2 regions of the Xanthobacter albus genome follow, and region 2 is predicted to be linked to the other one. Evidence: predicted binding sites of a transcription regulator. Region 2 holds the regulator's gene; the other holds the start of a gene.
What was found. The regulator PhoB, encoded in region 2, activates phosphate uptake and scavenging genes when phosphate is short. The targets are predictions, from matches to a motif close to TGTCATNNANCTGTCAT.
Positions count from the first base shown of each region.

Region 1 (11,968 bases), 1.6 Mb from region 2:
CCCAAGCAGATCGGCGACATATTGTTCGGCAAGATGGGCCTGCCGGGCGGTTCCAAGACCCCGACCGGAGCCTGGTCCACCAAGGCCAACGTGCTGGAGGAGCTGGCGGAAACCGGCCATCCCCTGCCGCAGAAGATCCTGGAATGGCGCCAGCTCGCGAAGCTGCGCTCCACTTATACGGATGCGCTGCCCAATTTCGTGAACCGCGACACCCATCGCGTCCACACCTCCTATGCGCTGGCGGCCACCACCACCGGGCGGCTTTCGTCTTCCGATCCGAACCTGCAGAACATTCCGGTGCGCACGGAAGAGGGCCGGCGCATCCGCCGCGCATTCGTGGCGGAGGCGGGCAACAGGCTGGTCTCGGCCGATTACTCGCAGATCGAGCTGCGCCTGCTGGCCGAGATCGCGGACATCCCGGCGCTGCGGCAGGCGTTCCAGGAGGGGCTGGACATCCACGCCATGACGGCGTCCGAGATGTTCAACGTGCCGGTGAAGGACATGCCGCCGGAAGTGCGCCGCCGGGCTAAGGCCATCAACTTCGGTATCATCTACGGCATCTCCGCTTTCGGCCTCGCCAACCAGCTCGGCATTCCGCGTGAGGAGGCCGGCCAGTACATCAAGCGCTATTTCGAGCGCTTCCCCGGCATCCGCGACTACATGGAGGCCACCAAGGCCTTCTGCCGCGAGCACGGCTACGTGGAAACGTTGTTCGGCCGGCGCTGCCACTATCCGGAGATTTCGGCGAAGAACCCCTCCATCCGCGCCTTCAACGAGCGCGCGGCCATCAATGCGCGCCTCCAGGGCACGGCGGCGGATATCATCCGCCGCGCCATGATCCGCATGGAGCCGGCCCTCGATGCGGCGAAGCTCTCCGCCCGCATGCTGCTGCAGGTGCACGACGAGCTGGTGTTCGAGGTGGCCGAGGCGGAGGTGGAAAAGACCCTGCCCCTGGTGCGCCATGTGATGGAGACCGCCGCCGCCCCGGCGGTGCACCTCGCCGTGCCGCTGAATGTGGACGCGCGGGCGGCGGCGAACTGGGATGAGGCGCATTGACCGTATAAAATACGTGAAATAAAAATATCACGTATTTTCGCGTTGAAATGAATTAGGCGTGCGCATACTCTGTGAAATGTGCCGGTCGCCATCGGCGCCTTTCATGGAGTTTCGTGCCATGGCCGTTTCCGGCCTCATCCGCCGTCCCGACACGACCGCGCAGGGCCGCATGGCGCCCCTGGCACGGCTGCCTGTGTTCTTCGGCCTTTCGGGGAGGCGCGTGGTGGTGGCGGGGGAAGAGGGCGCCGGGCTCGCCTGGAAGGTGGAGGTGCTCGCCGCCGCCGACGCCCGGGTGGAGGTGTTCGCCGCCCCCTGCGCGGAGCTGGAGGCTCTGGCCGAAACGCCGCCCGCCGGCGCGGTGGTGCTGCACGCCCGTTCCTGGTGCGCGGATGATCTTTCCGGCGCGTCGCTTGGGGTGGGCGCCTTCGCGGATGATGCGCAGGCCGCGCGCTTCGCGCAGGCCGCGCGGGCGGCGGGCGTGCCCGTGAATGCGGTCGACAAGCCCGCTTTCAGCGATTTCACCTTTGGCGCCATCGTCAATCGCTCCCCTTTGGTGGTGGGCATTTCCACCGATGGCGCGGCGCCGGTGTTTGGCCAAGCCGTGCGCGCCAAGATCGAGGCGTTGCTGCCGGCGGGTTTCGCGGCCTGGGCGGCGGCGGCGCGCGCATGGCGGCGCACGCTCTCCGGCCTCGGTCTTTCCGCCCAGGCGCGGCGCGCCTTCTGGGAGCGCTTCAGCGCCAAGGCCCTGACTGAGCCGAACCGCGCACCCGTCGATGCCGACCGCGAGGCGCTGCTCGCCGCGGCCCGGCCGGTTTCCGGCGGCTCGGTGGTGCTGGTGGGAGCGGGGCCCGGCGATCCCGAGCTGCTCACGCTCCGGGCTGTCCGCGCCCTGCAATCGGCGGACGTGGTGCTCTATGACGATCTCGTTTCCGGCGCCGTTCTGGATTTCACCCGCCGCGAGGCGCGCAAGATGCTGGTGGGCAAGACCGGCTACGGCCCGTCCTGCAAGCAGGACGACATCAATGCGCTGATGGTCGCCCTCGCCCGCGAGGGGCGCCGCGTGGTGCGCCTCAAGGGCGGCGAGCCCATGATCTTCGGCCGGGCGGGGGAGGAGATCGCCGCCTGCCGCGCCGCCGGCATTCCGGTGGAGGTGGTGCCGGGCATCTCCTCCGCCCAGGGCGCGGCCAGCCGCATCGCCGCCTCCCTCACCCATCGCGACCATGCGCGGCGGCTCCAGTTCGTCACGGCTCATGCCCGCAACGGCCGGCTGCCCGAGGATCTCGATTTCAAGGCCCTCGCCGATCCGGTGGCGACCACCGTGGTCTACATGCCGCGCCATACCCTGAGGGAGCTGGTGGCGCGCCTTGTGCCGGCCGGCATCGATCCCGCGACGCCCGCGGTGGCGGTGTTCGCCGCGACGCGGCCGGAGGAAAAGGTCGTGCGTGCCTCCATCGGCACCTTGGCCGAGGCGGTGGACCGGGCGGTGGAGGACGGGGCTTCAGGCCCCTGCATCGTGCTTTACGGCCACGCCCTTGCCGCCGCCATGGCTGAAGCTGAGCCGGCTGTCGCGCCGGAGATGCACCGGGCGGCTGGGTGAAGCCGGCCGCCGTGCACGCCCGGAAAAAGCAAAAGGCCGCGCGGATACCCCGGCGGCCTTTCTCGTTTTCGCGCCCGGCGCGTCAGGCGGGCATCTGGAAGTCGAGCAGCTTCTTCTGCGGGAAGTCGTAGAGCCGGCCGGTTTCCTCGAAACTCGGCAGGCACAGGGGCAGGATGGCCGCCGCCGCCTCTTCTGGGGTCGGCAGGGTCATGGGGTCTTCGCCGGGGAAGGCCTTGGCCCGCATGAGCGTGCGGATGGGGCCGGGGTTGAACAGGTTCACCTTGAGGTTGCCGTTGATGGCTTCCGCTGCCCACGTGCGGGCCATCGCCTCCAGCCCCGCCTTGGTGATGGCGTAGGGCCCCCAATAGGCCTTCGCCTTGTGCGCCGCGCCGGAGGAGATCACCACCGCGCGGGCGGTGGTGGAGAGCCGCAGCAGGGGATCGAACGAGCGGATGCAGCGCCAGTTGGCGGTGAGGTTCACGGCGATGGTCGAGTCCCAGTCCTTCGGCAGCACATGGCCGAGGGGCGAGAGGGGGCCGAGCACGCCGGCATTCGCCACATATACGTCGAGCCGTCCATACCGCTCGTAGAGCGCGCCGCCCAGGCGGTCGATGCCTTCGCCGTCCTTCAGGTCCAGCGGCACCAGGGTGGCGGCACCGCCGACGGCGGTAATGGCGTCGTCCAGCTCCTCAAGCCCGCCCTCGCTGCGGCCCACCGCCACCACATGGGCGCCCGCGCCCGCGAGCGCGATGGCGGTGGCCGCGCCGATGCCGCGCGTGGCGCCCGTGACGAGGGCGATCTTGTCGGCGAGGGGCTTGTCGCCCGCCGGGCGGAGGTCGGTCATGGGTGCTCCGGGCGTTGTCGTTGAGGGGCGAGATGAGCCGTCATCGCGCCCAAAGTCCAGCCTTCCACCCGCGTCGCCCCCGGTCGCGACGCCGCAGGCGGAGGAGGGGCGCGCGCGGTGCGGATCGCGCCACCCGGTGCGGGCTCAGCTCGCTTCGGCGAGCAGGGAGAGCTGCTGCGCGCCCACGGCGCCGGCGCGGTCGGTGAGCGGGGTGGGGTAGTCGCCCGTGAAGCAGTGGTCCGTGAACTGCGGGCGCACCGGGTCGCGGCCCTCATAGCCCATGGCGCGGTAGACGCCATTGACCGTGAGGAAGGCCAGCGAATCCGCGCCGATATAGCGGCGCATGCCCTCAAGATCGTGGGTGGCGGCGAGCAGCTTGTCCCGGTCGGGGGTGTCGATGCCGTAATAGTCCGGGTGGGTGATGGGCGGGGAGGCGATGCGGAAGTGAACTTCCTTGGCGCCGGCATCGCGCATCATCTGCACGATCTTCACGGAGGTGGTGCCGCGCACGAGGCTGTCGTCCACCAGCACGATGCTCTTGCCTTCCACCACCGAGCGGTTGGCCGAGTGCTTCATGCGCACGCCCTGGTCGCGGATGGACTGAGTGGGCTGGATGAAGGTGCGCCCCACGTAATGGTTGCGGATGATGCCCAGCTCGTAGGGGATGCCCGAGTGCTGGGAGAAGCCGATGGCTGCCGGCACGCCGGAATCGGGCACCGGGACGATCACGTCGGCGTTGGCCGGGGCTTCTTCCGCCAGCACCCGGCCGAAGGTCTTGCGCACCTGGTAGACGGAGCGCCCGCCCACCACCGAATCCGGCCGGGCGAAGTAGATGTACTCGAAGATGCAGGGCCGGGCCGGCATCTCGGGGAAGGGCTTGTAGGACTGCAGTCCGTCCTCGTCGATGACGATGACCTCGCCGTTTTCCACGTCGCGCACGTAGCGCGCGCCGATGATGTCGAGGGCGCAGGTCTCGGAGGCGAGGATGGGCGAGCCGTCCAGCGTGCCCAGCACCAGCGGGCGGATGCCCAGGGGATCGCGCGCGCCGATGAGCTTCTTGTTGGTGAGCGCCACCAGCGAGTAGGCCCCTTCGAGGCGCTGGATCGCATCGATGAAGCGGTCGATGAAGCGCGGCTTGCCGGAGCGCGCCACGAGATGAAGGATCACCTCGGTATCGGTGGTGGACTGGGTGATGGCTCCCTCGCGCACGAGCTGCTTGCGCAGGGTGAGGCCATTGGTGAGGTTGCCGTTGTGGCCCACCGCGAAGCCGCCGGAGTCCAGCTCCGCGAACAGCGGCTGCACGTTGCGCAGCAAGGTTTCGCCGGTGGTGGAATAGCGCACGTGGCCGACCGCGGAATCACCGGGCAGGCGATCGATGACGGCGGCGTCGGAGAAGGCGTCGCCCACCAGGCCCAGGCGCCGCTCCGAATGAAAACGCCGGCCATCGAAGGAGACGATGCCGGCGGCTTCCTGTCCGCGATGCTGCAGGGCGTGCAGGCCGATGGCCGTCACCGCCGCGGCGTGGGGATGGTTGTAGATCCCGAAGACGCCGCATTCCTCGCGCAGCCGGTCGCCGTCGAGGTCGAGGTCGATCGTCGAGGAAGAGCGCGCGTATGCGCCTGCGCCGTTCATGCCGCCCGCGTCCATATTGTCCATCTTGCACCTCCGCTCGGCGGCCCTATTGGCCGGTGCCGCGCGTGCTCTCAAGCAACTGATCGAAGCCCTGCTGGTCCGTGCGCCGATAGCCCGCGGACCCCTGGCTTCCCTGACCCTGACTTCCTTGGGCTCCCTGGGCGGCGCCCGCCGCCGTGCCTTGAGCCCCGGAACCCGAGCCTGCGTTGCCGGAACGCTGGTTCCCCGCCGGGGCCGCGGGGGTTTCCCCTTCTTCAGGGGTGGGTTGCTTCTTTAGCTTGTTCAAGATGGTGTTTTCAGGGTCATCCGGCAACTGGGCCATCAGCCACTCGCCCGTGCTTTGCAGGGCGGGGCGGGTTTTTGCGTCCGCCACCCACGCCGGCTGGTTCTTGGAGGGCACCAGCCAGTTGAAGAACAGGAAGGCGACCACCATCACGAGCAGCCCGCGGGCGAGGCCGAACAGGAAGCCCAGGGTGCGGTCGAGGGCGCCGATTCGGCTGTCGAGCACCAGATCGGAGATGCGCGCCGTGATGATGGAGGCGATGAGCAGCGTGCCGAGGAAAAGTAATCCCACCGTCGCGGCGAGGGCCGCCGTGTCCTGGGAGATGTACTGTTTCACGTAAGGCAGCACGGGCTTGTAGAAGAAGAGCGTGACGCCCGCGGCGACAGCCCACGACAGGATGCTGAGCACTTCACGCAAAAGGCCGCGCACCATGGCGAGGACGCCTGAAATCAGCATCACGGAAATGACAATGATGTCCAGTAGGGTGACAGGCATTGGTGCATCGATCCGTGGTCGGTGGTGCGCGGGACAAGCGCACCCTGCCGCTCCACCTCATGCGGAGCGCGCCGCGCGGGTCATATAGCTCGCGTATCCCGCCTCGTCATCTCCCCGTTTCGTCAGTCGTCGTCCATGTCCGCCCCGCCGGCGCCGGAGGCCACGCGGGGACGCCCGCTCCCTCCGCCCTGAGCCGGGCGCATGGCTGCCTTTCGCGGTGCGCGGGCGGCGATGGCGGCCACGAGCTGCGCCAGGGAGGAGACCGCCTCCACCTCCACCGGCGCGGCCGATCCATCCTGGCCGCCGGCGGGGATGACGGCACGCGCGAAGCCGAGCTTCGCTGCCTCCTTCAGCCGCGCCGGTGCCTGGGACACCTGCCGCACCGCCCCGGTAAGGCTTGCCTCGCCAAAATAGACCGCTTCCGCCGGCAGCGGCGCCCCGGTGAGGGAGGAGACCAGCGCCGCCGCCACCGCGAGGTCTGCCGCCGGCTCGTTGATGCGGAAGCCGCCGGCGACATTGAGATAGACATCGTGCCCGCCGAGCCGCACCCCGCAGCGGGCATCCAGCACCGCCAGCACCATGGAGAGGCGGTTGGGGTCCCAGCCCAGCACCGCCCGGCGCGGCGTGCCGAGGGAGGAGGGGGCGACCAGCGCCTGGATCTCCACCAGCACCGGCCGCGTGCCCTCCATGCCCGCGAACACGGCGGTGCCGGGGGCGCCCAGGTCCCGGTTCGAGAGGAACAGCTCTGAGGGGTTGGCCACCTCGCGCAGGCCGCCGCCGGTCATCTCGAACACGCCGATCTCGTCGGTGGGGCCGAAGCGGTTCTTCTGCGCGCGCAGCACGCGGAACTGGTGCCCGCCGTCGCCCTCGAAGGAGAACACAGCGTCCACCATGTGCTCCACCACCCGCGGGCCGGCGATCTGCCCGTCCTTGGTGACATGGCCCACCAGGATCACGCAGGCACCCGTCTGCTTGGCGTAGCGCACCAGGAGCTGGGCCGAGGTGCGCACCTGGGTCACCGTGCCGGGGGCCGATTCCACGCTGTCCGACCACATGGTCTGGATGGAATCGATGACCACCACCTGCACCGGCGGGCCGCTGGAAAGGGTGGCGAGGATGTTCTCGGCGTTGGTTTCGGCGGCGAGGCCCACCTTCGCGCCGGCGAGGCCGAGGCGCTGGGCGCGCATGCGCACCTGGTCCACCGCCTCCTCGCCGGAGACATAGACCACGTTCAGCCCGCGCGCGGCGAGGGCGGCGGAGGCCTGGACCAGCAAGGTGGACTTGCCGATGCCGGGATCGCCGCCGATGAGCAGGATGGAGCCGGGCACGAAACCGCCGCCGGCCACGCGGTCGAGCTCGCCGATGCCGCAGACGAGGCGGGGGGCGGGATTGCCGGCGCCCTCCAGGCTTTCCAGCGCGAAGGCGCGGCCCTTGCGGGAGGAGCGCTGGGCGGCAGGCACGGAGGCCGCGACGGCGACCTCTTCGGAAATGGTGTTCCAGGCGCCACAGGCATCGCACTTGCCCTGCCATCGCGTGTAGACGGCGCCGCAGGACTGGCAGACGAAGGTGTGGTCGCGCTTGGCCATGGAGGGTTCCGCTCGGGCGCGGCGGCCGAATCCGTCACGCCCGGCGGGAGCTTACATCATCGCCCGCCGATTCCGGGGGTGGGCGGAGACTCAGCAGGCCTCGCGCAGGGCCGGGGCGCTGAAGGCGCCGAGGCCGGTGGAGATGAGCTGCTCGATCTCGCGGAAGGTGGCCTCCATCTCGGTGGAGATGGCGTCGTGCAGCACGCTCAGCTTCTCGGCGCGCTCGCGCTCGCGGCCTTCGAGCAGCGCCAGGGCGGCACCGATGACGGCCTGGGGCCCCTCGAAGCGGCCCGAGGCGACGAAACGGTCGATGAGACCGGTGTGTTCCGGAGAAAGATCGAGTTGATCCGACATGGGGCCTCTCCACGAAAGCGCAGACGCCAGGGTCATTCGCTGGGAGGTCGGGCAGGAGCCCGCGATGCCCGGCGCAGTCTTTCTGCGCGCCGCATCGAGAACCTGCGACCCTCAGCCAGCTTCGGGCGTGGCTTCATCATGGCCGCGACATGGTTAATTTTTGCTTAAGGAGTGGTGCGGGAAGCCTGTATCCGCAAGGGGCGGCGGCTTCATGCACCGTAAACGGATACGGCCGGAGCGGGGGTGCCGCTCCGGCCGCATCTCGTGTCGTTCCGCCTGCGCCGTCACATGATCTGGCGCAGCACCATGTAGAGGCCGCCGGAGAGCAGGATGGCCGCCGGCAGGGTGAGCACCCAGGCCATGAGCAGGTTGCGCACGGTGGACATCTGGAGGCCGGAGTTGTTGGCCGCCATGGTGCCGGCCACGCCGGAGGACAGCACATGGGTGGTGGACACCGGCAGGCCGTACATGTCCGCCGCGCCGATGGTGGCCATGGCCACCACTTCGGCGGCGCCGCCCTGGGCGTAGGTGAGGTGGGTCTTGCCGATCTTCTCGCCCACGGTGACCACGATGCGCTTCCAGCCCACCATGGTGCCGAGGCCCAGCGCGATGGCGACCGCGATCTTCACCCAGATGGGGATGAACTTCGTGGCCTGGTCGAGCTGGCGCTTGAAGGCGCTGAGGTTGTCGCGGGCGTTGGCGTCGAGCTTGGGCGCGCCGATCTTGTTCATCACCCGGATGGTCTCCGAGGCGAGGTACATGTCGTTGCGCATGTTGGAGACGGAGGCCGCCGGCACCTGGGCGAGGGTCTCGTGGGTCGCCACCATGTCGGAGATCTCGCGCGTCACCTGGGCGAGGGCCGGCACGGTCTGCGCGGTCGGCTCGTGGTCGCGCACGAAGGCGGTGAGCGCCGCGCGCGGATCGGCAGGGGCCTGCACGCCGCCGGAAGCCGCCACCAGCGAGGCTTCCGTCGCCTGGGCGATGGCGCGGAACTGGGTCACTTCCTCCACGTTCACGGCGCGGTTCAGCGCGTAGGCCGTGGGCACGATGCCGATGAGGATCAGCATGATGAGCCCCATGCCCTTCTGCCCGTCGTTGGAGCCGTGGGCGAAGGACACGCCGGTGCAGGTGAGCACCAGCAGGCCGCGAATCCACCACGGCGGCGGCTTGTGGCCCTCCGGCGCGCGATAGAGCGCGGGGTTCTTCACGGTGAGCTTCAGCGTCAGCAGCATCAGGCCGGCGGCGATGAAGCCGATGAGCGGCGAGAACAGGAGCGCATAGCCCACGTTCGCGGCCTGCCCCCAGTCCACGCCCGAGGTGCCGTCGCGGCCCTGCACGATCTGGTTGGCGATGCCGACGCCGATGATGGAGCCGATGAGGGTGTGGGACGACGACGCCGGCAGGCCGAGAGACCAGGTGCCGAGGTTCCACACGATGGCCGCGATCAGCAGCGCGAACACCATCGCCATGCCGGCGCCGGAGCCCACGTTCAGGATCAGCTCCACCGGCAGCAGCGAGACGATGCCGAACGCCACCGCGCCCGACGACACCAGCACGCCGAGGAAGTTCCAGGCGCCCGACCAGACCACCGCGAAATGGGCCGGCAGCGAATTGGTGTAGATGACGGTCGCGACCGCGTTGGCGGTATCGTGGAAGCCGTTCACGAACTCGAAGCCGAGCGCGATCAGCAGCGCGACCACGAGCAGGATGAAGGGCAGCACCGCCAGGGTGTCGGTGCCCGAATCCACAACGTCCCGCCAGATGGAGAAGCCGGTGAAGCCCAGCCCGCCGATCAGCAGGGCGAAGAACAGGAAGATTTCCAGGAGGCCATGGTCTCGATCCATGGACGCGCGGCGGGATGAAGTGTGGTGATGGCCCCCCGCCGGGGCGGCGTGGCGCGGCGTCGCGGCTTGCGACATGAACGTCTCCATTCAACCATCGGAGGACCGCCCGATCGGCGATCCTCCCTTGGTTGACAGGAGGCCGTGACACCCGAGTGACGCCCGTGGATACCGCCGGCGGGCAGCGCTGCCAGGTGGAGACCCTAGCCGCCGATGTAGCGGCGCAGGTAGCGCCCGCCGAGGGCGGTGAGCACCTCATAGCCGATGGTGCCGGCCTTCTGCGCCAGCTCGTCCACGCCGATTCCATCGCCCAGGAACACCGCCGTGTCGCCGCGGGTCACCGCCTCTCGCGGCAGGTCCGTGATGTCGAGGGTGGCGAGGTCCATGGAGATGCGCCCCACCAGCGGGCAGCGCCGGCCGCCGAGCACGGCATCGGCGCCCTTGCGGGCATCGGTGGAGCCGGCGGCGCGGAAGAAGCCGTCGGCATAGCCGATGTGGACGGTGGCGAGGCGGCTGTCGCGCTGCAGGCGCTCGGTGGCGCCGTAGCCCACCGTTTCGCCGGCGGGCGCGTGGCTCACCTGGATCACCCGCGCCTCAAGACGCACCACGGGCTTCAGCGCCGGCTCGCCCGCGATGGCGCCGCCGCCATAGAGCAGGATGCCCGGCCGCACGAGATCGAAGCGGAAGCCCTCGCCCATCAGCGTGCCCGCGGAATTGGCGAGCGAGGCCCGGACACCGGCGAAACGCCGTGCCACATCGGTGAACACCTGCTGCTGATGCGCGGTGAGGGCATGGCCCGGCGTGTCGGCGCAGGCGAGGTGGCTCATGACGAGGCTCGGCGCGAAGCCGAGCGCGGCGCGCCCTTCGGCGAGGCGCGCGGCCTGCTCCAGGGTGACACCGAGGCGATGCATGCCGGTATCCACGTGGATGGCGGCGGGCAGGTCCGCCCCCTCCACGCGGCAGTGGGCGTCCCATTCCGCGATCTCCGGCTCCGAGCCCAGCACCGGGCGGATGTCGTGCGTGGCGAACGTAACCGCAGTGCCGGGCAGCAGGCCGTTGAGCGCATAGATGGTGGCTTCGGGCAGGAGGGCGCGCAGATGCACGGCCTCCTTCAGGTGCGCGACGAAGAAGGTGCGCGCGCCGGCGCGCCACAGGGTCGGTGCCACCTGGTCGATACCGAGGCCGTAGGCATTGGCCTTCACCACCGCCGCACATTCCGCCGGAGCGGCGCGGGCGGCGAGCGTGCGCCAGTTGTCGGCGATGGCGCCGAGATCCACCGTGAGGATGGCGCCGGCCTCGGCCGTGGTGTCCGCGCTCAATGGCGCTCCGGCAGGTGATCTTCCCGCGCCAGATTCGAGAACCGGGTGAACTGCGGCTCGAAGTGCACCTTCACCGTTCCCGTCGGGCCGTGGCGCTGCTTCCCGATGATGATTTCGGCCGTGTTCTCGGCCGCCTTCATCTCGATCTCCCACTTGAACCACTCCTCTGTGCCCGGCTTGGGTTCCTTGTTCTTGAGGTAATATTCCTCGCGGAACACGAACATGACCACGTCGGCGTCCTGCTCGATGGAGCCGGATTCGCGAAGGTCCGAAAGCTGGGGCCTCTTGTCGTCGCGCGCTTCCACCTGACGCGAAAGCTGTGACAGCGCCATGATGGGCACTTGCAGCTCTTTCGCCAAGGCCTTGAGGCCGGTGGTGATCTCGGTGATCTCCTGCACGCGGCCCTGGGACGCGGACTTGCCGGAGCCGGACAGGAGCTGGAGATAGTCCACCACCATGAAATCGAGCCCGCGCTGGCGCTTCAGCCGCCGCGCCCGCGCCACCAGCTGGGCGATGGAGATGCCGCCGGTGTCGTCGATGTAGAGCGGGATCTGCTGCATGGTCTGGGCGGCGGCGGCGAGCTTGGAGAACTCGGCCTCCGAGATGTCGCCGCGGCGGATCTTGTAGGAGGCGATCTCCGCCTGCTCGGCGAGGATACGGGTGGCGAGCTGCTCGGAGGACATTTCCAGCGAGAAGAAGCCGACCACGCCGCCCGAGACCGCCTCGATGGAGCCATCCGGCTTCTGCTCGCCGCGATAGGCGGCGGCGATGTTGAACGCGATGTTGGTGGCGAGCGAGGTCTTGCCCATGGCCGGGCGCCCCGCGAGGATGACGAGGTCGGAAGGCTGCAGGCCGCCCATGTGCTGGTCGAGGTCGTCGAGGGCGGTGGCGATGCCGGAGAGGTGCCCGTCGCGCTGGAAGGCCTTGGAGGCCATGTCCACCGATTCGCGCAGCGCGTCTC
Region 1 covers NZ_CM195532.1:3,553,526-3,565,493, reverse strand. The annotation lists gene polA (DNA polymerase I) at 1-1,056, shown strand, start outside; gene cysG (siroheme synthase CysG) at 1,175-2,653, shown strand; gene V5F75_RS15990 (SDR family NAD(P)-dependent oxidoreductase) at 2,736-3,497, opposite strand; gene purF (amidophosphoribosyltransferase) at 3,642-5,129, opposite strand; gene V5F75_RS15980 (CvpA family protein) at 5,176-5,907, opposite strand; gene radA (DNA repair protein RadA) at 6,030-7,493, opposite strand; gene V5F75_RS15970 (hypothetical protein) at 7,584-7,847, opposite strand; gene V5F75_RS15965 (inorganic phosphate transporter) at 8,132-9,691, opposite strand; gene alr (alanine racemase) at 9,892-11,007, opposite strand; gene V5F75_RS15955 (replicative DNA helicase) at 11,004-11,968, opposite strand, start outside.
Region 1: V5F75_RS15965 (inorganic phosphate transporter) is a predicted target of PhoB. The motif match lies at 9,833-9,849, and genes of this name have one in related genera.

Region 2 (11,968 bases):
AGCGCCCGGAGGAAGCCCTCCGGCGGCACGCGCACGCCGCCCTCGCCCTGCACCGGCTCCAGCAGGATGGCGCCGGTGTAGGGGGTGACGGCCGCCCTGACCGCCTCGATGTCGCCGAACGGAACCTGATCGAAGCCCGGCAGCGCGGGCTCGAAGCCCTCCAGGTATTTCGGGTTGCCGCCGGCCGCGATGGTCGCGAGCGTGCGGCCATGGAAGGCGCCCTGGAAGGTGATGATGCGGTTCTTCTCCGGATTGCCGTTCGCGAACTGGTACTTGCGCGCCATCTTGATGGCGCACTCCAGGGCCTCGGCACCCGAATTGGTGAAGAACATGGTGTCCGCGAAAGTCACCGAAGACAGGCGCGCGGCCAGCTTCTCCCCGCCCGGAATCCGGAACAGGTTGGAGGTATGCCACAGCTTCCGCGCCTGCTGGCTCAGCGCGTCCACCAGATAGGGGTGCGCATGGCCGAGCACGTTCACCGCGATGCCGGCGGTGAAATCGAGGAAACGTCGCCCGTCCGTCGTGACGAGCCAGCAGCCCTCTCCCCGCTCGAACTCGAGGTCGATGCGCGCGTAGGTCGGCAGAACGGCGGTGATCACTTGATCCTCCTGAAAACGTGCCTTGATCCGGCGAAATATAGAAGCCGAAGACAACATCTTCATTGCTGGTGGCGAACCGGGCTCCTGCGGAAGGCAGCTTCCGCCCGGAAGGCCGGCCCGTGAATGCCCCGAGACTCGGGGCGACCGGGTGTCGGCGCTGGGCGAAGGTGTCTGGAGCGGCCGCCGGCCGCCAGACCCCCCGCGGCGCAGGCCCCGGGCAGGCAAAATTAAAAAAGGCCGCCCCAGCGGGGGAGCGGCCCGACACCGGCAAATACTAATGATCGCGCGCGGGAGGTCAACACATCTGAAAGGCGTGCGGCGCGCGCCCGCGCGAGGCCCCCGCGCACGGCGCCGGACATGATGCCCGCGGGCAACGATCTGGGGAAAACGACGCGCGAACGTTAACCGACTCTGTCACCCGCGCGCCCCATATTGTAGCGTATGGAACATCGCCTACGAGATCTCGTGCGATTAAGCTTCCTGGGACCTATGGGTTGTTAACCTTCCACATGCTTGGCGCATGTGGGGCCGAGGAAGGAGTCCGGGTGGTCTCGGGCAGCATGGCGGTGCTGCCATCCGGCGACAATTGGGCGCCGCCCAAGACCGGCGCCGGCAAGATGCGGCAAATGGAGAAGAGCGATGAGCTGGAATGACGAGCGCGTCGAACTCTTGAAGAAGCTCTGGAGCGAAGGCCTCTCCGCGAGCCAGATTGCGAATGAACTCGGCGACATCACCCGCAACGCGGTGATCGGCAAGGTGCACAGGCTGGGGCTTTCCGGCCGCGCCAAGTCATCCTCGGCATCGGCGGTGCGGCCCCAGCGCCCCAACCGCCCCGAGAGCCCGCGTGACCAGACCCGGCCGCAGCGTCCCCTGGTACAGGGCAACACCGCCCTCGCTGCCGAGATCGACGACCTGCCCGAGGAGGCCCCCGCCCCCGCGCCGCAGCCCGTGGCGAGCGACAACGTGGTGTCCATGGGCCAGCGCTGCACCATCATGAACCTCACGGAGAGCACCTGCCGCTGGCCGATGGGCGAGCCGGGTACCGAGAGCTTCTATTTCTGCGGCGGCAAGAGCAATCCGGGAATGCCCTATTGCACCCAGCATGCCCGCATCGCCTACCAGCCGGTGCAGGATCGCCGTCGCGACCGGCGCCTCGCCTACCTCTGACAACAGCGTGGCCGGGCTCGCGCCCGGCCGGCCGTTCCGCTCGGCAACGGTTCCATCAGTGTGATAGGGCACGCCGTTCACCGACACGGGGACGGCCTGAGGTTCCTGCGCTCGGTGGCGGGAATTCCGGCGTGACATTCCTTGTGTTTCAGCCGCCGCGGCGGCATCCACGTCGCTGAGACAGACGCGAGCCCGGCGTCAAAGCCTGATCCGCATCAGCCACGCGGCAGCGACCGAGCCGGTCACCGGCAAGCCCCGACCCCGCTCCCGATAGCCGCCGGACTGCGCCCCTCCTCGCGCCACGCACCATTCATTTCCAAAATGATCTTCGCGCGCGGCGATCGCTTCTGGCTGCAGAGACGACGCGTTTTTCAGGCGAACAGTGAGCGCTGCGCGGAAAGTGCTCCAGAAGCACACCGGCGCCGCCGCCCTGAGCGCAAGGAGAGCGCCGTTCGGCGCTCGACCGGGGAAGATGGATCACCCAACCACGGTGGGCGAGCGGCCATCAGTGCGCCCGCGCGAACATCTCGTTGAAGGAGTAGCCGGCGCCGCGTACGGTCCGGATCGGGTCCGACTGGCGCCCGCGATTGATCGCCTTGCGCAGCCGGCCGACATGCACGTCCACCGTGCGCTCGTCGATATAGACGTCCTGGCCCCACACGCCATCGAGCAATTGCTCACGCGAGAAGACGCGGCCGGGGCTCTGCATCAGGAATTCGAGCAAGCGGAACTCGGTCGGCCCGAGATGAACCTCACGGCCAGCACGGTGGACCCGATGGGTCTCGCGGTCCAGCTCGATGTCTCCCGCGCGCAGCAGGGTCGCCACATGCTCCGGCTTGGCGCGGCGCAGCAGCGCACGCACGCGCGCCAGCAGCTCCGGCACGGAGAAGGGCTTCACCACATAGTCGTCGGCGCCCGTGGCGAGGCCGCGCACCCGCTCCGTCTCATCGCCGCGGGCAGTCAGCATGATGACCGGCAGGCGCTCGGTTTCCGGGCGCGTGCGCAGGCGGCGGCATAGCTCGATGCCTGAGAGGCCGGGCAGCATCCAATCCAGGATGACGAGATCCGGCACGCTCTCCCGCAGCCGGGTCTCGGCATCGTCGCCGCGCCCGACATTCTCCACCGCATAGCCTTCCGACTCCAGATTGTACCGGAGCAGGAGGGTCAACGGCTCTTCGTCCTCGACAATCAGAATACGCGCCGGCACAGCCTATCACCCATCCACGTCGAGACGTTCTTTGACACAGCCTCGCGCCATCCCGCCCGTGCGGCGGGTCTGGCGCGGCCGCTGCCCGCCTGAGCGGCGGGCAGGGCATCCGGCATCAGGCCTGCTTGGTCTGGCCGGGGAAGGCGACCGTGGTGTCGCTGGAGGCATCCGCCTTCGGGCGGCTCTCCGGCAGCACCTGTCCGGTCACCATGTAGTAGACGACTTCCGCGATGTTGGTCGCGTGGTCGCCCATGCGCTCGATGTTCTTCGCGCAGAAGAGAAGATGCGTGCACACGGAGATGTTGCGCGGATCTTCCATCATGTAGGTGAGCAGCTCGCGGAACAGCGAGGTGTACATGGTGTCGATGGCGTCGTCGCGGCCCCACACGTCCAGCGCCTTGGCCTCGTTGCGGCCGGCGTAGGCGTCGAGCACCTCCTTGAGCTGCTCGAGCACCAGGTCGGACATGTGCTCCACGCCGCGCACCAGCTTCTGCGGATGGTACTCGCCCTCGATGGCGATCACCCGCTTGCCGACGTTCTTGGCGAGGTCGCCGATGCGCTCGAGGTCGTTGGCGATGCGGATGGCCGCCACGATCTCGCGCAGGTCGCTGGCCACCGGCTGGCGCTTGGCGATGACGAGCACCGCCTTGTCCTCGATGTCACGCTGCACCTGGTCCACGCCCGCGTCGAGCGAGACGACCTTCTGCGCGATGGCAATGTCGCGCTTGATGAGCGCGGTCATGCTGTCGGCCACCAGGCGTTCCGCCTGGCCGCCCATCTCCACCACCTTGCGTCCGATCTCTTTGAGCTCGACGTCGAAGGAGGTCACGGTATGCTCGGGCATCTGCGCCATCCTGTTTTCCTCAGCCGAAGCGGCCGGTGATGTAATCACGCGTCTTGATCTCCTTCGGGTTCGTGAAGATCACGTCCGAAGGCGCCACCTCGATCAGCTCGCCCAGGTAGAAGAAGGCGGTGATGTCGGCGCAACGCGCGGCCTGCTGCATGTTATGGGTCACGATGACGATGGTGAAGTCGCGCTTCAGCTCGTCGATCAGGTCCTCGATCTTCGAGGTCGAGATGGGGTCCAGCGCCGAGGTGGGCTCGTCGAGCAGGATCACCTCCGGACGCACGGCGATGGTGCGGGCGATGCACAGGCGCTGCTGCTGGCCACCGGACATGCCGAGCGCGGACGTGTTCAGGCGGTCCTTGGTCTCGTCCCAGATGGCCGCCTTGCGCAGGCACCATTCCACGCGCTCGTCCATCTGCGACTTGTTCAGCCGCTCGTGCAGGCGCACGCCGAAGGCGATGTTGTCATAGATGGACATGGGGAAGGGCGTCGGCTTCTGGAACACCATGCCGATGCGGCTGCGCACCACGGTGGAGTCGAGCTCCTTGCCGATGATGTTCACGCCGTCGAACAGCACCTGCCCCTCGGCGCGCTGGCCGGGGTAGAGGTCGTACATCCGGTTGAACACACGCAGCAGCGTGGACTTGCCACAGCCCGAGGGGCCGATCATGGCGGTCACCCGCTTCTCGGGGATCTCGAAATTGATGCCCTTCAGCGCGTGGCTCTGGCCGTAATAGAACTGAAGGTTGTCGACCTTGAGCTTCGCGGGAGCGGGCGGCGCGTCGGGCCGGGCCGCGACCGAGGTGGCGATGCTGAGGGTGGGATCGACCGCAGACGTCATCTGAGCCTCACTGGAATTTACATGCCCGGAGCTGCCGGGCTTGGATCTCGGGCAGCCCGGCGCATTCGCGCCGGGCGGCGATGTCAATTGCCGCGGGCCAGAACCAGACGCGACGCCACGTTCAGCACGAGCACGCCGACGGTGATGAGCAGCGCACCGGCCCAGGCAAGTGCGACCCAGTCATCGAACGGACTTCCGGCATACTGATAGATCGCGACCGGCAGGCTGGCCATGGGCTTCGAGAGATCGAGCGACCAGGCATTGTTGCCGAGCGAGGTGAACAGCAGCGGCGCCGTCTCGCCCGCCGCGCGGGCGATGGAGAGCAGCAGGCCGGTGACGATGCCCGCGCGCGCGGCGCGCCAAGTCACGAACATCACCACCTTCCACTGCGGCGCGCCGAGGGCGAAGGCCGCCTCGCGCAGACCCACCGGCACCAGGTTCAACATGTCCTCGGTGGTGCGCACCACCACCGGGATCACCAGGATGGCGAGAGCGAGCGCGCCGGCCCAGCCGGAGAAGCCGCCGAGCGGCACCACCAGCAGGGTATAGATAAACAGGCCGACCAGGATGGACGGCGCCGAGAGCAGGATGTCGTTCACGAACCGGGTCGCCGAGGCGATCCTGGTGCCCCTGCCGTTCTCCGCGAGGAAGGTGCCCGCGAAGATGCCGATGGGCGCGCCGATGAGCATGGCGATGCCCACCTGGATCAGCGAGCCCGCGATGGCGTTGGCGAGACCGCCATTCGCTCCGGGAGGAGCCGTGACGTTGGTGAAGACCGAGAAGCTGAGCGCCGGCAGGCCGCGGGCGAGCAGGGTCCACAGGATCCACGCGAGGAGGAAGAGAGCGAAGGCCGCGAAACCCACGGACACCGCTTTCACGATGTTGTCCTTGGCGCGGCGGGCGGCGAGCGATGCCATGGCTGGTCCCCCGGATCAGTCCATCCGCGAGCGAACGAGCGCCCGGGACAGTGCCAGCACGATGAAGGAGATGACGAACAGGATGAAGCCGAGCTGCAGCAGCGAGGTCAGCTTCAGGGAGCCGAGCGGCGCTTCCGGGAACTCGTTGGCGATGGTGGAGGCGATGGTCGCGCCCGGCGCGAACAGGGAGGCGGAGAGGCGCGTGGCGTTGCCGATCACGAAGGTGACCGCCATGGTCTCGCCGAGCGCGCGGCCGAGGCCGAGCATGATGGCACCCACCATGGCCGTCTTGCCGTAGGGCACCGAGACGTTCTTGTAGACCTCATAGGTGGTGCCGCCGACGCCGTAGGCCGACTCCTTCAGCATCGCCGGCACCGACTCCAGCGTCTCCACGAACATGGCCGTGATGAAGGGCAGGATCATCACCGCGAGGATGAGGCCTGCGGTGAGCATGCCCGAGCCCAGCGGCGGGCCCTGGAACAGCAGGCCGATGACCGGCAGGTCGCCGAACACGGAGATGAGCGGGGGCTGCACATAGGCGGCAATGAGCGGCACGATGACGAAGAAGCCCCACATGCCGTAGATGATGGAGGGCACCGCGGCCAGCAACTGCACCGCCACGCCGATGGGGCGCTTCAGCGGCTGCGGCGCGATCTCCGTGAGGAAGAAGGCGATGCCGAACGACAGCGGCAGGGCGACCACGACGGCGATCACGGCGCTGAACAGCGTGCCGTAGATCATCACCAGCGCGCCGTAGTTCTCGGTCACCGGATTCCAGCTGGCGGTCCAGATGAACTCGAGGCCGAAGTGCTGCAGCGCGGGCAGGCCGCCCTTGAACAGCTCGGCGATGATCAGGCCGAGCAGCACCAGGACGAAGATGCCGCTGGCCCAGAGCAAGCCAACGAAGATGGGATCGGAAATCCGGCCGGTCCCCTTGGCCTTGCTGATGGGTTCGAGCGGTGCCGTCCCCAAACCATCCATCGTCGCGTCCATCTGATGCCCATCCCTGCGCCGCCCTGGGCGACCTTGAGTTGCGACTACCGCTGCGCCGATCGAGCCGGGCGGCGTGAAATTTCGTGCCCCAAATCCCGTGCGCCGGAACCCGCGCCATCGCGCCATGTGTCGGAGGCGAGGCGTCGAGGGCGATGCGGACGGGCGCGCGCCCGTCGCGGAAGCGAGGCGGGGTCCGGCACGGGCCCGCCGCCTCACCCGAAACCTTGCCCGCGCACGAGCGCGGACAAGGCGGATCGGCCTCAGGACAGCCGGATCAGAGGACCGGCTTGCCTTCGGGGGTGAGGATTTCCTTCTTGAAGGCTTCCTCGACCCGCTTCACGACAGCCTCGGGCAGCGGGATGTAGTGGAGCTTCTCGGCGGTCTCGCGACCTTCCTTGCCGTAGGCCCACTTGAAGAACTCCATGGTCACGCGCGAGGCGTCGACGTTCTTGGGGTCCTTCGGCAGCAGCACGTAGGTGGGGCTGACGATCGGCCAGGCGGCCTCGGCCGGGGCGTCGATCATGGACGCGGCGAAGTCGGTGGCGTTGTCCCAGTCGGCGGCGGCGGCGGCAGCCTCGAACGCCTTGGTCTCAGGCGACACGAACTTGCCGGCCTTGTTCTGGAGCTGGGTCACCACCAGGTTGTTGGCGGCGGCGTAGATGAACTCCACGTAGCCGATGCCACCCTTGGTGTTCTTCACGTTGCCGGTCACGCCCTCGTTGCCCTTGGCGCCAGCGCCCACCGGCCACTGAACCGAGGTGGCCGAGCCGACCTTGGACTTCCAGTCGGGGCTCACGGCCGAGAGGTAGGAGGTGAAGATGGCGGTGGTGCCCGAGGAGTCGGAGCGGTACACCGGCACGATCGCCTGCGACGGCAGCTTCACGCCGGGGTTGAGGTCGGCGATCACCTTGTCGTCCCACTTGGTGATCTTGCCGAGGTAGATGTCGGCGAGCACCGGGCCCGTCAGCTTGAGCTGGTTGGTGGTGACGCCGTCGAGGTTGACGGTGGCGACCACGGAGCCGATCACGGTCGGGAACTGCAGCAGCTTGTTGGCCGCGAGCTTCTCGGAAGGAACGGTGGCGTCGGAGGCGCCGAAGTCCACGGTGCGGTTGATGATCTGGTTCTGACCGCCGCCGGAGCCAATGGACTGATAGTTCAGCGCGTTGCCGGTCTTCTCCTTAAACTTCATGCCCCAGGCCTGGTACACAGGAGCCGGGAAGGAGGCGCCCGCGCCGGTAAAGTCGACGGCCTGAGCGCTGCCGGCGAAAAGCATGCCGGTCACGGCGAAAGCGCCGAGAGCAGTGGTGAGCTTCACGATTTCTCTCCTTGCCAATGTCATTGCTGCCCGACGACCCCGGCGACCCATCCACGCCCCTTGCAGCACATCCCCGATGCGCAAGCATGGCGCGCCCATGGCCCCGGCCGTGACGCAACACTGGGCTGGGGACTTCTAGTCCCTGCGGAGCAAGTTTCTATGACCGCTCCATGACACAAGGATGACGAAATAAACAACTGCAACTTCAGCGTTATTTTTTCTGATCCGGCGAAATATCCAGGCGGACCGCGAAATTCGCGCCGGCGCCGAGGGTGCTCTCGATGGCGAGACGGCCCCGATGGCGGGCCACGATGTGCTTCACGATCGCGAGCCCGAGCCCGGTTCCGCCCTGGTCCCGGCTTGCCGCAACGTCCACCCGGTAGAAGCGCTCGGTGAGGCGTGGCAGGTGCTCGGGCGCGATGCCCGGCCCGAAGTCGCGCACCGAGGCCACCGCCACCGGCCCGCGCGGCCCCGGCTCAAGGCCCAGGGTCACCTGCACCGTCTTGCCATCCGCGCCATATTTCAAGGCGTTCTCCACCAGGTTCTCGAACAGGCGGATGAGCTCGTCACGGTCGCCGCGCACCCGCACGCCCCGCGTCACCCGTGCGAGATCCAGCTCCACGCCGCGCTCGGCGGCAAGCGGGGTCAGCGTGTCGCAGACATGGGAGACGATGGCGTCGAGCTCCACCTCGGTCTCTGGCTGCACATGGGCGTTGAGCTCGATGCGCGAGAGCGACAGCAGGTCGTCGATCAGCCGCGACATCCGCCGCGCCTGGGCGGCCATGATGGCGAGGAAGCGCTCGCGGGCCGCGGTATCGTTGCGCGCCGGCCCCTGCAGGGTCTCGATGAAGCCGGAAAGGGAGGCGAGCGGCGTGCGCAGCTCGTGGCTGGCATTGGCGACGAAATCCGCCCGCATCTGCTCCACCCGGCGCTGCTGGGTGAGGTCGCGGAACGTGAGCAGAACGGCGTCCGGAGAGGCACCGCTGCGGCTCCAGGTGTCCACGTCGAGGTGCAGGGGCACCACATGGGCCTCGAGCCAGCGGTCGAGGGGCACGCGCTCGGCGAACTCCACGCGGCGCGGCAGGCCGTCGGTGGCGGCGGCGCGCACGGCGTCGAGCACCTCGGGCACCCGCACCAGGAACGACAGCGGGTCACCCACCCGCGCCGGGCCGATGGCGAGGGCCACCCGCGCGTTGGCGGTGACGATCTCGCCCTCCGGCGTCAGCAGCAAGGCCGGCTCCGGAAGAGCGCACACCACGGCCTCCACCTTGGCATCCTCACGGCGAGGCGCGGGGCCGGGCGCGGGCGGTGGCGCCGCCGGCGCCTCCCGCCGCGGGGCCGGCCACAACGCGGCGCCCCCCACGAGCACGGCCAGCGCACACCCCAGCAATGGATCGAGCAGGCCGAAGACGACGCCGAGCGCCCCCATCGCCAGCGCCGCCAGCACAAGCCACGGGCGCGGCCCTTCCGCCCACGCCCGCGCGAGGCGGCGGCGTGCGGAAGACGGCGCGGCTGCGGCCCCAGGCGCCTCCGCGCCCCTGTCCTGAACGCTCATCGCTCCTCCCCTCGCCTCCTCGCGGCCCCTTGCGCCGCGGCCGGCGTGGGCGTGCCCTTCCTTTTCCGTACCGGCGCGGCGATGGCCCGAGGCTCAGTCCGCGCGGGAGCGGGCCGGGCCGTGGAGAACAGAGTCGTCCGTCCGGTTTCAGAATGCGAAGATCGCCCCGCAACACGAAGGCATTACGACAGATTTCCCCCGCATGCGAGGCCGCCGGCCGGGACCGCCCCTGTGCGGGTCGGTGACGCAATGTGAACGCCGCACGCCCTGATGTGACCGGACGGCAGGTGCAGGTCTGCTATGACACCGCCCAGGAAGGGAGTGCCTCATGGGCGCGATGCGTATCTTTCGGGCTTCCGGCAGGGTCGCCGCCGTGCTGGCGCTTGGGCTCGGGCCGGCGCTTGCCGATCCGCTGCCGGCACCGGCCGGAGACTTCAGCCTGAAGGCCCGGCTGCCGCATGGCGCCCTCGCCGAGATGGCCTACAGCCAGCGCAGGATGCGGACGGAAGTGAGCAAGCCCGACGTCGCGGGCACCATGGTGGCCCTCATCGAGCTCGACACCCGCCGCATGGTCATGCTGAGCCCGCAGATGCCGAAGGTCGCGCTCGAAATGTCCATGCTGCCCGAATACGTGGTGGGCACGGTGACCGGCACCGGCACCCGCACCGGACGCTCGGAGGTGGCGGGAGTGCCCTGCGACCTGTGGCGCATCGACCCCCCGGCGGAACTCAAGGGCAAGGCGGTGTCGCTGGAAGCGTGCATCACCCCGGACGGCATCTCGCTGCGGGCGGAAGTGGAGATCCAGGGCAGCCGGAAAATGCTTTACGAGGCGACCGAACTGGTCCGCGCCCCTCAGAACCCGACGCTGTTCGCGCTGCCACCGGGGGTCAAGGTGGTGAAGATGCCCAAGGACAAGCTCGGCCTGATCCCCGGCGGCGTACCCAAATTCTGAAGCACGGGCGCGTTGGAGCGAGCGGAACGCCCGCTACCGGGCCGCGCGCCGGATGCGATCCGCCGGCTCGGCCGCAGCAGCTTCGGGCTCATCGCGCAGCTCCCCCGCCTCTTCCTGTCCTGCCGGCGCGGCGCATGCCTTGCGCCGTCCGAAGCTGAAGGTGCCGAGCCGGACCTCGCGGATGCCCAGCAGAGTGAGGGCGAAGGCGAAGGGCACGATGTAATAGAAGAGGCGGAAGATGAGCAGCGCGCCCACCATCTCGCCCTTGTCGAACTGCGGGAGCGCCACCAGGAGGGCGGCATCGAACACGCCAAGCCCGCCCGGTGCGTGGCTCGCGAAGCCCAGCAGGGTGGCGGTGACGAAGATGACCGCCAGCGACACCGGATCGATATAGGGCGAGGCCGGCATGAGCATGTACATGGCGGCCGCGCACAGGCTGAGGTCGAGGATGCCGATGCCCATCTGCAGCAGGGTGGAGCGACCCGCCGGCAGGGTCACGAACCACGACGAGCGGCCGATGTTGCGCGGCGCCGCCGACACCCACGCCACATAGACGGCGAGCAGCACCAGCGCGCCGATGCCGATCATGCGGTTCATGGCCGGCGGCAGGTGGTCCACCGCCGTGGCGGCATCGGGATGGATGGTGATGCCGAGCCCCAGCACCGCGAGGTTGCCGAGCCAGAAGGTGAGGCCCGCGATGAAGCAGATCTTGGCCACGTCGATGGCGCCGAGGCCCCAGGCCGAATAGATGCGGTAGCGCACCGAGCCGCCGGTGAAGACGGTGAAGCCCACGTTGTGGCCGATGGAATAGGAGCAGAAACCCGCCAGCGCCGCCACCCGGTAGGGCACCCCATCCTTGCCGATGGTCCGCAGGGCGAACCAGTCGTAGAAGGTCAGCGTCAGATAGGCGCAGGCGACCAGCACGAAGGCGATGGCCACATGCAGCGGGTCCTTGTGGGAGAGGGCCTTCAGCACCGAATGCAACTTCAGGTCGTGAAGCATCCGGTAGAGCACCACCGCGGCGAAGGCGATGACGGCCAGGCTCAGCAGCAGCCCGAGACCATGAAGACCGACTTTGTCGCGCAGGAAGGCCCAAACCCTGGAAAGACCCGATCTCACACCCATACCGACACCATCCCCCCGCCCCTGGACCGTAGAAGCGCGCAACCGGCACGCCTTTCCGGCAACTGAACGCTTCCTCGCCCGGCTTCGAGGGCGCCTCTTTCAGGGCGCCGTGCGGCGCGGCGCACCGCGCTTCCTGCCGAACCTGACGCGCACAAAACACCAAAAAGCGTCAGCTTGCGGGCAGGGCTCCTCCCCGCGCCATCACATCTTCACGGGATATCCGATCTCCACCGTGCGCGCCCGCGGCAGGCCGAAGCGGTCCACGGAGCGCTCGGCATTGCGGGCGAGGAAGGCGAACACGTGCGCCACGATATCGCGCAGGCGCACCACCTCGTCCGGCGGGATGATGCGCTCGTGCCCGATCACGTAGACGGCGGCATCGGGATCGATGCCGCGCGCGCTCAGGGCCGGGCCGAGCACGGAGGGCACGTCGATCTGCTGCATGTAGCC
Region 2 covers NZ_CM195532.1:568,798-580,765, forward strand. The annotation lists gene V5F75_RS02570 (aspartate aminotransferase family protein) at 1-599, opposite strand, end outside; gene V5F75_RS02575 (GcrA family cell cycle regulator) at 1,239-1,766, shown strand; gene phoB (phosphate regulon transcriptional regulator PhoB) at 2,272-2,973, opposite strand; gene phoU (phosphate signaling complex protein PhoU) at 3,089-3,817, opposite strand; gene pstB (phosphate ABC transporter ATP-binding protein PstB) at 3,837-4,661, opposite strand; gene pstA (phosphate ABC transporter permease PstA) at 4,745-5,578, opposite strand; gene pstC (phosphate ABC transporter permease subunit PstC) at 5,594-6,571, opposite strand; gene pstS (phosphate ABC transporter substrate-binding protein PstS) at 6,846-7,886, opposite strand; gene V5F75_RS02610 (ATP-binding protein) at 8,098-9,441, opposite strand; gene V5F75_RS02615 (hypothetical protein) at 9,770-10,393, shown strand; gene V5F75_RS02620 (putative bifunctional lysylphosphatidylglycerol flippase/synthetase) at 10,427-11,518, opposite strand; gene V5F75_RS02625 (potassium transporter Kup) at 11,720-11,968, opposite strand, start outside.